DNA from 3 places in the Pseudomonas sp. S2_C03 genome. Region 2 is predicted to be linked to each of the others. Evidence: predicted binding sites of a transcription regulator. Region 2 holds the regulator's gene; each other region holds the start of a gene.
What was found. The regulator FliA, encoded in region 2, starts transcription of late flagellar genes. The targets are predictions, from matches to a motif close to CTAAAGTTTNNNNNNNNNNNGCCGNTAA.

Region 1 (4,197 bases), 2.8 Mb from region 2:
GTAACGGTTTTCGACGATGTCGAGACGACCGATGCCGTGTTCACCACCGATACGGTTCAGGGTCGCCAGCACGGTGGCCGGGGTCATTTCGACGCCGTCCAACGCCACGATGTCGCCATTGCGGTAGGTCAGTTCCAGGTATTGCGCCTTGTCGGGTGCCTTCTCTGGCGACACGGTCCAACGCCACATGTCTTCTTCGTGCTCGGTCCAGGTGTCTTCCAGCACGCCGCCTTCATAGGAGATGTGCAGCAGGTTGGCATCCATCGAGTAAGGAGATTTTTTCTTGCCGTGGCGCTCGATCGGGATCGCGTGCTTTTCCGCGTAATCCATCAGCTTTTCACGGGACAGCAGGTCCCATTCACGCCAAGGTGCAATCACTTTCACACCGGGCTTCAGGGCGTAGGCGCCGAGCTCGAAACGAACCTGGTCGTTACCCTTGCCGGTGGCGCCGTGGGAAATGGCGTCAGCGCCGGTTTCGTTGGCGATTTCGATCAGGCGTTTGGCGATCAACGGACGAGCGATGGAAGTACCCAGCAGGTACTCGCCTTCGTAAACAGTGTTGGCGCGGAACATCGGGAACACGAAATCTCGCACGAACTCTTCGCGCAGATCGTCGATGTAGATTTCTTTTACGCCCATGGCCTGCGCCTTGGCGCGAGCAGGTTCGACCTCTTCACCCTGACCCAGGTCAGCGGTAAAGGTCACCACTTCACAGTTATAAGTATCCTGCAGCCACTTGAGGATCACCGAAGTGTCCAGGCCGCCGGAATACGCCAGAACGACCTTGTTTACGTCCGCCATGCCATCACTCCACGGGGTTTACGGAAAGCCGTCAAGTCTACCGGTCATGCAGAATAATTTACAGTGGCGCGACAGCTTATGACGACGAAGCGACAGATTATGTCGAGCGCGCGACGAACAGTCGCGGCTCAGGAAGTCTTCGCTGCGCTCGCCGATGCCGTGGTCTGGGGCGTCGGCGTCTCGACGGGGGCGACGCGAGCGAGGTGGACATTCACCCGGCGGTTCTTCGCCCGGTTGGCGGACGAGGTGTTGGGGACCAGCGGATAACGCTCGCCATGGAAACGCACGGTTATCTGCGATTCCTGCACCCCGTTGGCCTTGAAATACTCCATGACCGCCAGCGCCCGGCGACGCGACAGCTCACGATTGGCCAGGCGATTGCCGCTGTTGTCCGAGTGACCGTCGAGCTCGATGTGGTTAACCGTAGGATCGGCCTTCATGAAGTCCAGCATCACCTGCAACTGCGCCTTGGCCTGCGTATCGAGTTCCATACCCTCGCCCGGGAAGGCGATTTGCGATTGTTTGACCTGTTCGAAGTTTTTGGGCAGCAGCTTCGCCACGCAACCCTGATAATCGTTGAACGCCTTGCTGAACTTGACGGGCAGCAGGCGAACTTCCGAGACGCGGCCATCGCCGGAGAAATGCCGGACGACCGGGCTGCGTCCGTCCATCAAACCACTGATCAGACGGCCAGCCTGGACTTGGGAGCTGTTGAACAGAACGTTGCCACTGCCGATCCTGACCGAGCCGAGATTGATGTCGCCCCGCCCCGGCTGCCACGGTGCGGCCGCCGCCAACAAGGTCGCCGAACCGCCACCGACCATCGAGTTGTAGGCTTTCAGACGAAACGTCGCCTGCTCCCCAGCGCGGCGCACGAACTCACCCGAACCGAAATCGGTAATCGGTTGAGTCAGGCGACACTCGAATTTGTCCCCTTCGACCGTCCACTCGATGCTCTCCAGACGGGTCTGGAAAGTGAGCGCCATCGCGGGAAGGCTGGCAAACACACTGAGCAAGGCTAAATAACGCTGGCGCACGGGAGGCTCCATTGGCTTCTACAACAAAAGACCGATACATATTTACGGCATACCTGTTGGATATCGGTAGCTTGTCGCAAAACTTGATAGCGGGTGCCTGAGAGAGTCTTTTCCGGTAGCATTCCCCAGAGTTTGCCCCGCCTGGAATCCCCTCATGTCCGACCGCCTGACCCTGCTGCGTCCCGACGACTGGCATATACATCTTCGTGATGGTGCCGTGTTGACCAATACTGTTGCGGATGTCGCGCGCACCTTTGGTCGCGCCATCATCATGCCCAACCTGGTACCGCCGGTGCGCAACGCCGCTGAAGCCGACGGTTATCGCCAGCGCATTCTCGCTGCACGTCCGGCCGGTAGCCGTTTTGAACCGCTGATGGTGCTGTACCTCACCGACCGCACCCAGCCCGAAGAAATTCGTCAGGCCAAGGCCAGCGGTTTCGTGCATGCCGCCAAATTGTACCCGGCCGGTGCGACCACCAACTCGGACTCTGGCGTCACCAGCATCGACAAAATCTTCCCTGCGCTCGAGGCCATGGCCGAAGTCGGTATGCCCTTGCTGATTCACGGTGAAGTCACCCGTGGCGACGTCGACGTGTTCGACCGCGAGAAAATCTTCATCGACGAGCACATGCGTCGTGTGGTGGAGCGTTTCCCGACACTCAAGGTGGTGTTCGAGCACATCACGACTGGCGATGCCGTGCAGTTCGTCAACGAGGCTTCGGCCAACGTCGGCGCGACCATTACCGCTCATCACTTGTTGTACAACCGCAACCACATGCTGGTTGGCGGGATTCGGCCGCACTTCTATTGCCTGCCGATCCTCAAGCGCAATACCCACCAGGAAGCCCTGCTCGACGCCGCCACCAGCGGCAGCGAAAAGTTCTTCCTCGGCACTGACTCGGCACCGCATGCCCAGCATGCCAAGGAAGCCGCCTGCGGTTGCGCCGGTTGCTACACCGCTTATGCCGCGATCGAGTTGTATGCCGAAGCGTTCGAACAGCGCAACGCGCTGGCCAGGCTCGAAGCTTTCGCCAGCCTCAATGGCCCGCGCTTCTATGGCCTGCCCGTGAATACTGATCGCATCACCCTGGTTCGCGACGAGTGGACCGCACCAACCAGCCTGCCATTTGGCGAGCTGACCGTTATCCCGCTGCGCGCCGGTGAAAAACTGCGCTGGCGCCTGCTGGAGGAACACGCGTGAGTGAAGACCATTTCGACGACGAACAGGACGGTTCGAGCGCAGGTGGTTCACGCCATCCGATGGCTGCCAGGTTCCGTGGTTACCTGCCCGTGGTCGTCGACGTAGAAACCGGTGGTTTCAACTCGGCCACCGACGCCCTGCTGGAAATCGCGGCGACCACCATCGCCATGGATGAAAAGGGCTTCGTTTACCCTGATCACACGTACTTCTTCCGCGTCGAGCCTTTCGAAGGCGCGAACATCGAAGCAGCGGCCCTGGAGTTCACCGGGATCAAGCTCGATCACCCGTTGCGCATGGCCGTGAGTGAAGAGACAGCCCTGAACGACATCTTCCGTGGGATACGCAAGGCGCTGAAGGCCAACGGCTGCAAGCGGGCGATTCTGGTCGGCCACAACAGCAGCTTCGACCTGGGCTTCCTGAATGCCGCCGTCGCACGCCTGGACATGAAGCGCAACCCGTTTCACCCCTTCTCCAGCTTCGACACTGCTACCCTGGCTGGCTTGGCCTACGGGCAAACGGTACTGGCGAAGGCCTGTCAGGCAGCCGATATCGACTTCGATGGTCGCGAGGCCCACTCGGCTCGCTACGACACCGAGAAGACGGCCGAACTGTTCTGCGGCATCGTCAATCGCTGGAAACAGATGGGTGGGTGGGAAGATTTCGACGATTGATCAGTCGCGACCCTGCGCATAAAAAAACCGGCCATGATGGCCGGTTTTTTTGTGCCTCGAACGCGCCTTACAGGGCAGCTGCGTGCTCGGTCAGGTAAGCCGCAACGCCTTCTGGCGAAGCGTTCATGCCTTTGTCGCCTTTCTTCCAGTTCGCAGGGCAGACTTCACCGTGCTCTTCGTGGAATTGCAGAGCGTCGACCAGACGAATCAGCTCTTCCATGTTACGGCCCAGCGGCAGGTCGTTGATGATCTGCGAACGAACGACACCCTTGTCGTCGATCAGGAACGCGCCACGGAAAGCCACGCCGCCTTCGGACTCAACGTCGTAGGCCTTGGCGATTTCGTGCTTCATGTCGGCAGCCATGGTGTAACGGACTTCGCCGATACCGCCGTTGTTGACCGGGGTGTTGCGCCAGGCGTTATGGGTGAAGTGCGAGTCGATCGAAACGGCGATCACTTCAACGTTGCGCGCCTTGAAATCAGCCAT
Region 2 (4,197 bases):
CCACTGGAAGAAGGAGGCGTGATTGCCATGGTCGGTCCGGCCGGCATGGGCAAGACCACCACCCTGGCCAAACTGGCGGCCCGCTACGTGCTCAAGTACGGCGCGCAGAGCATTGCCCTGGTGAGCATGGACAGCTACCGCATCGGTGCCCAGGAGCAACTCAAGACCCTGGGGCGCATTCTCAACGTCTCGGTAACCCACGTCGATCCGGGCCAGTCCCTGGTTCAGGCACTGGATCCGTTGCTGCGCAAGCGCGTGGTGTTGATCGATACCGCCGGCCTCCAGGCCAGCGATCCAGCGCTGCGCATGCAGCTTGAAAGCCTGGCCGGTCGTGGCATCCGGGCAAAAAATTACCTGGTGCTCGCAACCACCAGCCAGAAGCAGGTTCTAACGGCCGCTTATCATAGTTACAAGCGCTGCGGGCTGGCAGGCTGCATCCTGACTAAACTGGATGAAACGGCTAGTTTGGGCGAGGTGTTGAGCCTGGCAATCAGTCATGAATTGCCGGTGGCTTACCTCACCGATGGACCACGTATTCCGGATGACTTGCATTTGCCGCGCCGTCATCAGTTGGTCAGTCGCGCCGTCAGCGTGCAAATGCAGGAAGAACCCAGCGAAGAAGCCATGGCTGACATGTTCGCTGACATCTACCACAGTCCGACCAAGCAGGTTGGCTGAGGTGAACAGTTTTTGTACCTACATCGATGGTCTGCCAGGCATTGTTCCAGTTGCGAACGCGCAGCCAGTCATGTGGCCTCCGTCTATGCAAGACAAGGTAAAGAAATAACATGGGCAGCATGCATCCCGTACAGGTGATCGCGGTGACCGGCGGCAAGGGTGGCGTCGGCAAGACTAACGTGTCAGTGAACTTGTCCCTGGCTCTAGCGGAGCTAGGCCGGCGGGTCATGCTGCTGGACGCCGATCTGGGGCTGGCGAACGTCGACGTTCTGCTGGGCCTGACACCCAAACGCACCCTGGCCGACGTGATCGAGGGCCGCTGCGAGCTGCGTGACGTATTGTTGCAAGGCCCCGGCGGCATCCGCATCGTTCCCGCCGCCTCCGGCACACAGAGCATGGTGCACCTGAGCCCGGCCCAGCATGCCGGCCTGATTCAGGCGTTCAGCGATATCGGCGACAACCTCGATGTGCTGGTGATCGATACCGCTGCGGGTATTGGTGACTCGGTAGTCAGTTTTGTCCGCGCCGCCCAGGAAGTCCTCCTGGTGGTCTGCGACGAGCCAACGTCCATCACTGACGCTTACGCTCTGATCAAGCTGCTCAACCGTGATTACGGCATGAACCGTTTCCGCGTCCTGGCCAACATGGCCCAGAGCCCTCAGGAAGGGCGCAACCTGTTCGCCAAGTTGACAAAGGTCACGGATCGTTTCCTTGACGTCGCCCTACAATACGTCGGCGCGGTGCCCTACGACGAAAGCGTACGCAAGGCCGTCCAGAAGCAGCGCGCTGTTTATGAAGCTTTCCCGCGTTCCAAGTGCTCGCTGGCTTTCAAGGCCATTGCACAGAAGGTCGATACCTGGCCACTGCCCGCCAACCCGCGCGGGCACCTGGAGTTTTTCGTCGAGCGCCTCGTGCAACAAACGGCAGGACCCGTGCTATGACCGCCAGCGGTTACAACCTCTACAAGAAATCGGCGCGTTACGCGCAGTACGAGCTGATCGAGCGTTACGCGCCACTGGTCAAACGCATTGCGTATCACTTGTTGGCGCGCCTGCCGGCCAGTGTTCAGGTCGAAGACCTGATCCAGGCCGGGATGATCGGCCTGCTGGAAGTGTCCACCAAATACGACGCCAGCAAAGGCGCCAGTTTCGAGACGTACGCGGGCATTCGAATCCGTGGCGCCATGCTTGATGAAGTGCGCAAAGGGGATTGGGCGCCACGCTCGGTTCACCGCAATACCCGCATGGTCAGCGACGCAATTCGCTCGATTGAAGCTAAAACCGGCCGTGACGCTAAAGATCACGAAGTTGCGGCCGAACTCCAATTGAGTCTCGATGATTATTACGGGATTTTGAACGACACCCTGGGCAGCCGGTTATTCAGTTTCGACGATCTTTTGCAGGACGGCGAACACGAAGGGCTGCATGAGGATGGCGCGAGTGCTCATCTCGAGCCGTCACGCGATCTGGAAGACGAACGCTTCCAGGCGGCGCTGGCGGACGCGATTGCCAATTTGCCGGAGCGCGAGCGACTGGTGTTGGCGCTGTACTACGACGAAGAGTTGAATCTCAAGGAAATCGGTGAGGTCCTGGGGGTCAGCGAATCTCGGGTCAGCCAGTTACACAGCCAGTGCGCGGCCCGTTTGCGGGGGCGTTTGGGGGAGTGGCGAGCGCGCTGAAGGCAGTGTGGGGACACTGCGAACGTGGCTGGTGCGGGGTTGAACCGTGCCGGTCTCGATCTGTTGTGCTCCAGACAGTCATTGAGTGCTCTGCCGAATTGATTGAAATGGCGCGTCCAGGTGCTGGGCGCGTTTAAGACTGCTTGGAGGTCGAATTGGACAAGAACATGAAAATCCTCATCGTTGATGACTTTTCAACGATGCGGCGGATCATCAAGAACCTGTTGCGTGACCTTGGGTTCACCAACACGGTTGAGGCTGACGATGGCATCACCGCCATTCCGGTTCTCAACAGCGGAAGCATCGACTTTCTGGTAACCGACTGGAACATGCCTGGCATGACCGGTATCGATCTGCTGCGCCACGTGCGCGCCGACGAAAAACTCAAGCACCTGCCGGTATTGATGGTCACTGCAGAAGCCAAGCGCGAGCAGATCATCGAAGCTGCCCAGGCCGGTGTAAACGGTTATGTCGTCAAACCCTTCACGGCCCAGGCGTTGAAAGAAAAAATCGAGAAGATTTTCGAACGCATCGGTTGAGTCACCGCGCCACGGGGGAGCTATGGACCACAAAGAATCTTCACAGGGCGAGTTCGAGTCGACCCTGAAAAAACACGCGGTCGAATTGGTCGAAAGCCTTGAAAAAGGCAAGTTCGGTGACGCGGTACAACTGATCCATGAGCTCAATCAGACCCGTGACCGCGGCCTGTATCAGGAAGTGGGCAAGCTCACCCGCGAATTGCATAGCGCGATCGTCAATTTCCAGATTGATCCGCACATGCCGCAAGCCGAGGAAGTGTCCCAGATCACGGATGCCACCGAGCGCCTGGGGTATGTTGTCAAGCTGACCGAGGCCGCTGCGAACCGCACCATGGATCTGGTCGAAAGCTCAACGCCTCTGGTCAACAGCCTTGGCGATGAAGCCCAGGCATTGAGCACGGACTGGGGGCGTTTCATGCGCCGCGAAGTCGGGGCCGAAGAGTTTCGCGAACTGGCGCGGCGTGTCGACGGTTTCCTGGCTCGCAGCAGCAAGGACAACCGGGCGGTATCGAGCAACCTCAACGACATTCTGCTCGCGCAGGATTACCAGGATCTCACCGGTCAGGTGATCAAGCGTGTGACGCAATTGGTCACGGACGTTGAAACCAATCTGCTCAAACTTGTGCTCATGGCCAGTCAGGTGGACCGCTTTGCGGGCATCGAACATGACCGGGAAGCGATGCTTGCAGAAAAAGATCCACAAAAACATCTCTCTCAGGGTGAAGGTCCGCAGATTCATGCCGATAAAAGAGAAGACGTTGTGTCCGGTCAGGACGATGTGGACGATTTGCTATCCAGCCTTGGATTTTAGGTTTTATTAGACCTGTTCTGTTAGGAGCACACCATTAATGAGCTTCGGCGCCGATGAAGAGATCCTTCAGGATTTCCTGGTTGAGGCCGGCGAGATTCTAGAGCAACTGTCCGAGCAGCTGGTCGAGCTGGAAAGTCGACCTGATGATGCGGACTTGCTCAATGCAATTTTTCGCGGTTTTCACACTGTAAAAGGGGGCGCCGGCTTCCTCCAGCTCAATGAGCTGGTGGAGTGCTGTCACATCGCCGAGAACGTGTTTGACATCCTGCGCAAGGGTGAACGTCGCGTCGACTCGGAATTGATGGACGTGGTTCTCGAAGCACTGGACTCGGTGAACAGCATGTTCAGCGAAGTTCGCGACCGTAGCCCGATTACGGCTGCTACGCCTGAATTGCTCGCCGCGCTGGCTCGTCTGGCCGAACCGCAATCGGCTGATGAGGCCGCGCCGGTTGCAGCCGTGGCTGAAGAGCCACAAGCAGCGGCGCAAGCCG
Region 3 (4,197 bases), 2.8 Mb from region 2:
CGAATCCGCTGGCGGCCTGTGCAGACTGCCGGCCGGACCGTTTTCGCTTGCCCTGAGGTAATGATGATTAATGCTGTAATTGCCGCGGTCGGCGTCATGCTGATACTCAGCCTGTCCCGCGTGCACGTTGTGATCGCGCTGATTGTCGGTGCGTTGGTGGGTGGCCTGAGCGGTGGCCTGGGCATCGACGCCACGCTCAAGGCGTTCAACAACGGACTGGGCGGCGGAGCCACGGTGGCATTGTCCTACGCGTTGCTCGGCGCGTTCGCGGTGGCGATTGCCAAGTCCGGCCTGGCCCATGCACTGGCGGACAAGGCGCTGGCCATGGTCGACCGGCAGCACGCTACGGGTGGCCGACAGGTCAAGTGGTTGTTGATCGGTTTGCTGTGGGTCGTGGCCATCGCTTCACAGAATATTCTGCCGATACATATCGCCTTTATTCCGTTGCTGGTGCCACCCCTGTTATATGTGCTAACCAAGCTGCAGCTTGACCGTCGTCTGATCGCCTGCGTCATGACGTTCGGCCTGATCACGCCCTACATGTTCCTGCCGGTGGGTTTCGGCAACATCTTCCTCAATGAGATCCTGCTGGCCAACGTGGCGCGCAGCGGCGTCGACATCAGCGGCATCAACGTGACCCATGCCATGGGCATTCCGGCGCTGGGTATGTTGGTGGGGCTGGCCGTGGCGTTCATCAGCTATCGCAAGAAACGTATCTACGACCTGGCGAAGATCGAACAAGTCGAGCAGGTGGCGGTGCAGTACAACCCGCTGAGCCTGATGGTGGCCGGCGTGGCCATTGCAGCGGCGTTCATCATTCAGTTGCTGCTGGATTCGATGATCATCGGCGCACTGGTGGGCTTTTTGATCTTCTCGGTATCGGGCATCGTCAAGTGGCGCGACACCGACGACCTCTTCACCGAAGGGATGAAGATGATGGCGATGATCGGCTTCATCATGATCGCCGCCTCGGGGTTTGCCGAAGTGATGAAGGCCACCGGCGAGGTGCAGACGCTGGTCGAGGCGTCGGCGGCGTGGATCGGTCACAGTCAGGGCATCGGCGCGCTGCTGATGTTGCTGGTGGGCCTGCTGGTGACCATGGGCATCGGCTCGTCGTTTTCCACGGTGCCGATCCTCGCGGCGATTTTCGTGCCGCTGTGCGTGCAATTGGGCTTCAGCCCGATCGCCATCGTCTGCATCGTCGGCACCGCAGGTGCCCTGGGCGATGCCGGTTCACCGGCCTCGGACTCGACACTGGGCCCGACGTCCGGCCTGAACATCGATGGCCAGCACCACCACATCTGGGACACCGTGGTGCCCACCTTCCTGCACTACAACCTGCCGCTGCTGGCGTTCGGCTGGGTGGCGGCGATGGTGCTTTAGATTTTGCCATGCCCCCCTCTGTAGGAGCGAGCTTGCTCGCGATTGCAATGCATCAGTCGATGAAAGTGTCGACTGACACTCCGCCATCGCGAGCAAGCCCGCTCCCACAGGGCCTTCATACGTTTCACTGTAGTGACCTGTCTCAACTTTTGCCTTGACGTGCCGTTATAGCCTTTGACCACGTTAATAAAATCAAAAGAGTGAACCGTCATGCGCATGAGCCTGAAGGCCAAAGTCCTGTCCCTCGCCGTTCTCCCGGTGCTGATCTTCGCGCTGGTGATCAGTCTGACCACGTTTTTCGTGCTGCAGGAACAGGCGCGCAAGGAAGTCGAAGAGACCCGCGAGCGCCTGCTCACTAACGCCAAGGACACGCTCAAAAGCTACGTGGCCGTGGCGATGACCGCGATCAAGCCGCTTTACGACGCCGCCGCACCTGGCGATGACGCGGCGCGCGCGCAAGTGATCAAGTTGCTATCGAACATCAGCTACGACAAGGAAGGCTACTTCTTCGGCTACGACTCCAACACCGTGCGTCTGTTCAAGGCCAACAGCCCCGACGGCGTGGGCAAGAGCTTCAAGGACAACCGCGACCCGAACGGCGTCTACGTCAACCGCGACCTGGTTCAAGTCGCCAAGGACGGCACCCACTACCTGCAATACAGCTCGCCTTTGCCCAGCAACACCCAAGTGCTGGTGCCGAAACTCGGCTACACCGAATACCTGGCCAAGTGGGACATGGCGGTCGGCACCTCGGTCAACCTCGATGGCATCGAGGCGCAGGTGGCTGTTGTCGAAGCCAAGGTCAAGGAGCGCATGGAAGGCGTATTGCTGAGCATCGCCGGTATCGCCGCCGTCGTGCTGCTGGTGATCGCCGCTGCCGGCATGGTGCTGGCCAACACCATCCTGCGTCCGCTGCACCTGATGAAAGCCAATCTCGATGACATCGCGGCGGGCGAGGGCGACCTGACCCGCCGCCTCACTATCTCCAGCCAGGATGAGCTGGGTGAACTGGCCGGTTCGTTCAACCGGTTTGTCGACAAGATCCACGGCCTGGTGCGCCAGATCACCGAAATGACCTCGCAATTGACCGGGCTGGTGCACCAGGTATCGGACCAGGCCCATCGCTCGGATCAGGCGATGGAGCGTCAGCGTCACGAGACCGATCAGGTCGCCACCGCCATCAATGAAATGTCTGCCGCGGCCCAGGAAGTGGCCAAGAGTGCGCAGAACGCCGCCGTGGCTGCCCAGCAGACCGACGAAGAGGGCCAGACCGCCAAGCGGGTGGTGGCCGGCAGCATCGAAAAAATCCACGCACTGGTCGACGATATCCGCAGCAGCGGCGTGTCCCTCGACAGCTTGCAGAAAGACGTGGCGTCGATTGTCAGCGTGCTGGGGGTGATTCGTTCGATTGCCGAGCAGACCAATTTGCTGGCGCTCAACGCCGCCATCGAAGCGGCCCGGGCCGGTGAGGCAGGGCGTGGTTTTGCAGTGGTGGCCGATGAAGTGCGGGCGCTGGCCAGTCGTACGCAGATCAGCACCCAGGAAATCCAGGGCATGATCGACCGCTTGCAGGCCGGCACCCAGTCAGCGGTGGAAGCGATGCGTCGCTCCAGCGAGGCTGGCGACGGCACCTCCGCGCAAGCCAACGAGGCGGGGGCGTCGCTGGACACCATGGCGCAATTGATCGCCACCATTAACTCGATGAACGCGCAGATCGCCAGCGCCGCCGAAGAGCAGACAGCGGTGGCCGAAGAGATCAACCGCAGCGTGCATCAGATCGCCGAAGCCGTGGACAACGTGGCCGGCGAAACCCAGCTCGGCGCCCAAACCTCCCGTAGCCTGGCGGACCTGGGGCAGCGGTTGGGTAGTCTGGTGGGGCAGTTCAGGATTTGATGGCTGCAATCACTGAGTAGAGACACTCACACTGTGGGAGCAGTGGGTTTCAGCTAAACCCTGTCCCAATACGGCACTTCGCCAAAACACTCGACAAAAAAGTCGATGACCGTGCGCACCTTCACCGACAGCCGTCGGCTTCCCGGCCAAAGCACCGCGATCTGCTGCGGTTGGAGGCTGTTGGATACCTGATAGTCCACAAGGACCGGCACCAACGTGCCGTCTCGCACCGCTTCGCCAATCAGCCATGACGGAAACATCACCAGCCCCAGGCCTTGTATGGCGGCCTGGGTGAGCGTGTCAGCGTGGTTGCCGGTGATTGGCCCTCTCACCGGATACGGCGTCCAATCCTCGTGGCCCTGGCGGAAAAACCAGCGCTGTTGGCCGGCCACGCCCTTGTAGGCCAGGCATTGGTGCGCCGCCAGGTCGGCAGGGCGCTGCGGCGTGCCGTGGCGTGCGAGGTAGGCGGGGCTGGCGGCAACCTGGAAGCGGTGGGGCGCGATGATGCGTGCCTGCATGCTCGAGTCGTGCAACGGGCCAATGCGAAACAACAGATCGGCGCCTTCCTGCAACGGGTCGACGTAGCTGTCGGTCTGCTGGATGTCCAGTTGCAGCTTCGGATACCGCTCGCACAACTGCCCGAGCCAGGGTGTCAGGTGCCGTTGTCCGAACACCACCGGAGCGTTGATACGGACCAGCCCAGTGGGCTCGCTGCGCTGTTCGTGCAACGCTTGCTCGGCTTCCTCCAATTGCACCAGCACCAGCCGCGCGTGGTGCCCGAGCAGGCGCCCGGCTTCGGTAGGGGTGACCGCGCGGGTGTGACGGTAGAGCAATTGCTGGTTCAGGGCCTGTTCCATCAACTGGATCTGCCGGGAAATCGACGACGGAGCCAAGCCCTCTCGACGGGCGACTTCGGAAAAA

Region 1: a site for FliA is predicted at 1,899-1,926, ahead of AB4N64_RS01410 (flagellar protein MotY). Genes of this name have one in related genera too.
Region 3: a site for FliA is predicted at 1,525-1,552, ahead of AB4N64_RS04610 (methyl-accepting chemotaxis protein). Genes of this name have one in related genera too.

What each region holds. Positions count from the first base shown of each region.
Region 1 covers NZ_CP162766.1:294,364-298,560, reverse strand. The annotation lists gene AB4N64_RS01415 (argininosuccinate synthase) at 1-801, opposite strand, end outside; gene AB4N64_RS01410 (flagellar protein MotY) at 930-1,838, opposite strand; gene pyrC (dihydroorotase) at 1,993-3,039, shown strand; gene rnt (ribonuclease T) at 3,036-3,710, shown strand; gene AB4N64_RS01395 (peroxiredoxin C) at 3,778-4,197, opposite strand, start outside.
Region 2 covers NZ_CP162766.1:3,787,157-3,791,353, reverse strand. The annotation lists gene flhF (flagellar biosynthesis protein FlhF) at 1-678, shown strand, start outside; gene fleN (flagellar synthesis regulator FleN) at 789-1,619, shown strand; gene fliA (RNA polymerase sigma factor FliA) at 1,616-2,356, shown strand; gene AB4N64_RS17485 (chemotaxis response regulator CheY) at 2,524-2,895, shown strand; gene AB4N64_RS17480 (protein phosphatase CheZ) at 2,918-3,706, shown strand; gene AB4N64_RS17475 (chemotaxis protein CheA) at 3,744-4,197, shown strand, end outside.
Region 3 covers NZ_CP162766.1:1,035,175-1,039,371, forward strand. The annotation lists partial or broken gene AB4N64_RS04600 (methyl-accepting chemotaxis protein) at 1-185, opposite strand, end outside; gene AB4N64_RS04605 (Na+/H+ antiporter family protein) at 67-1,383, shown strand; gene AB4N64_RS04610 (methyl-accepting chemotaxis protein) at 1,594-3,276, shown strand; gene AB4N64_RS04615 (LysR family transcriptional regulator) at 3,330-4,197, opposite strand, start outside.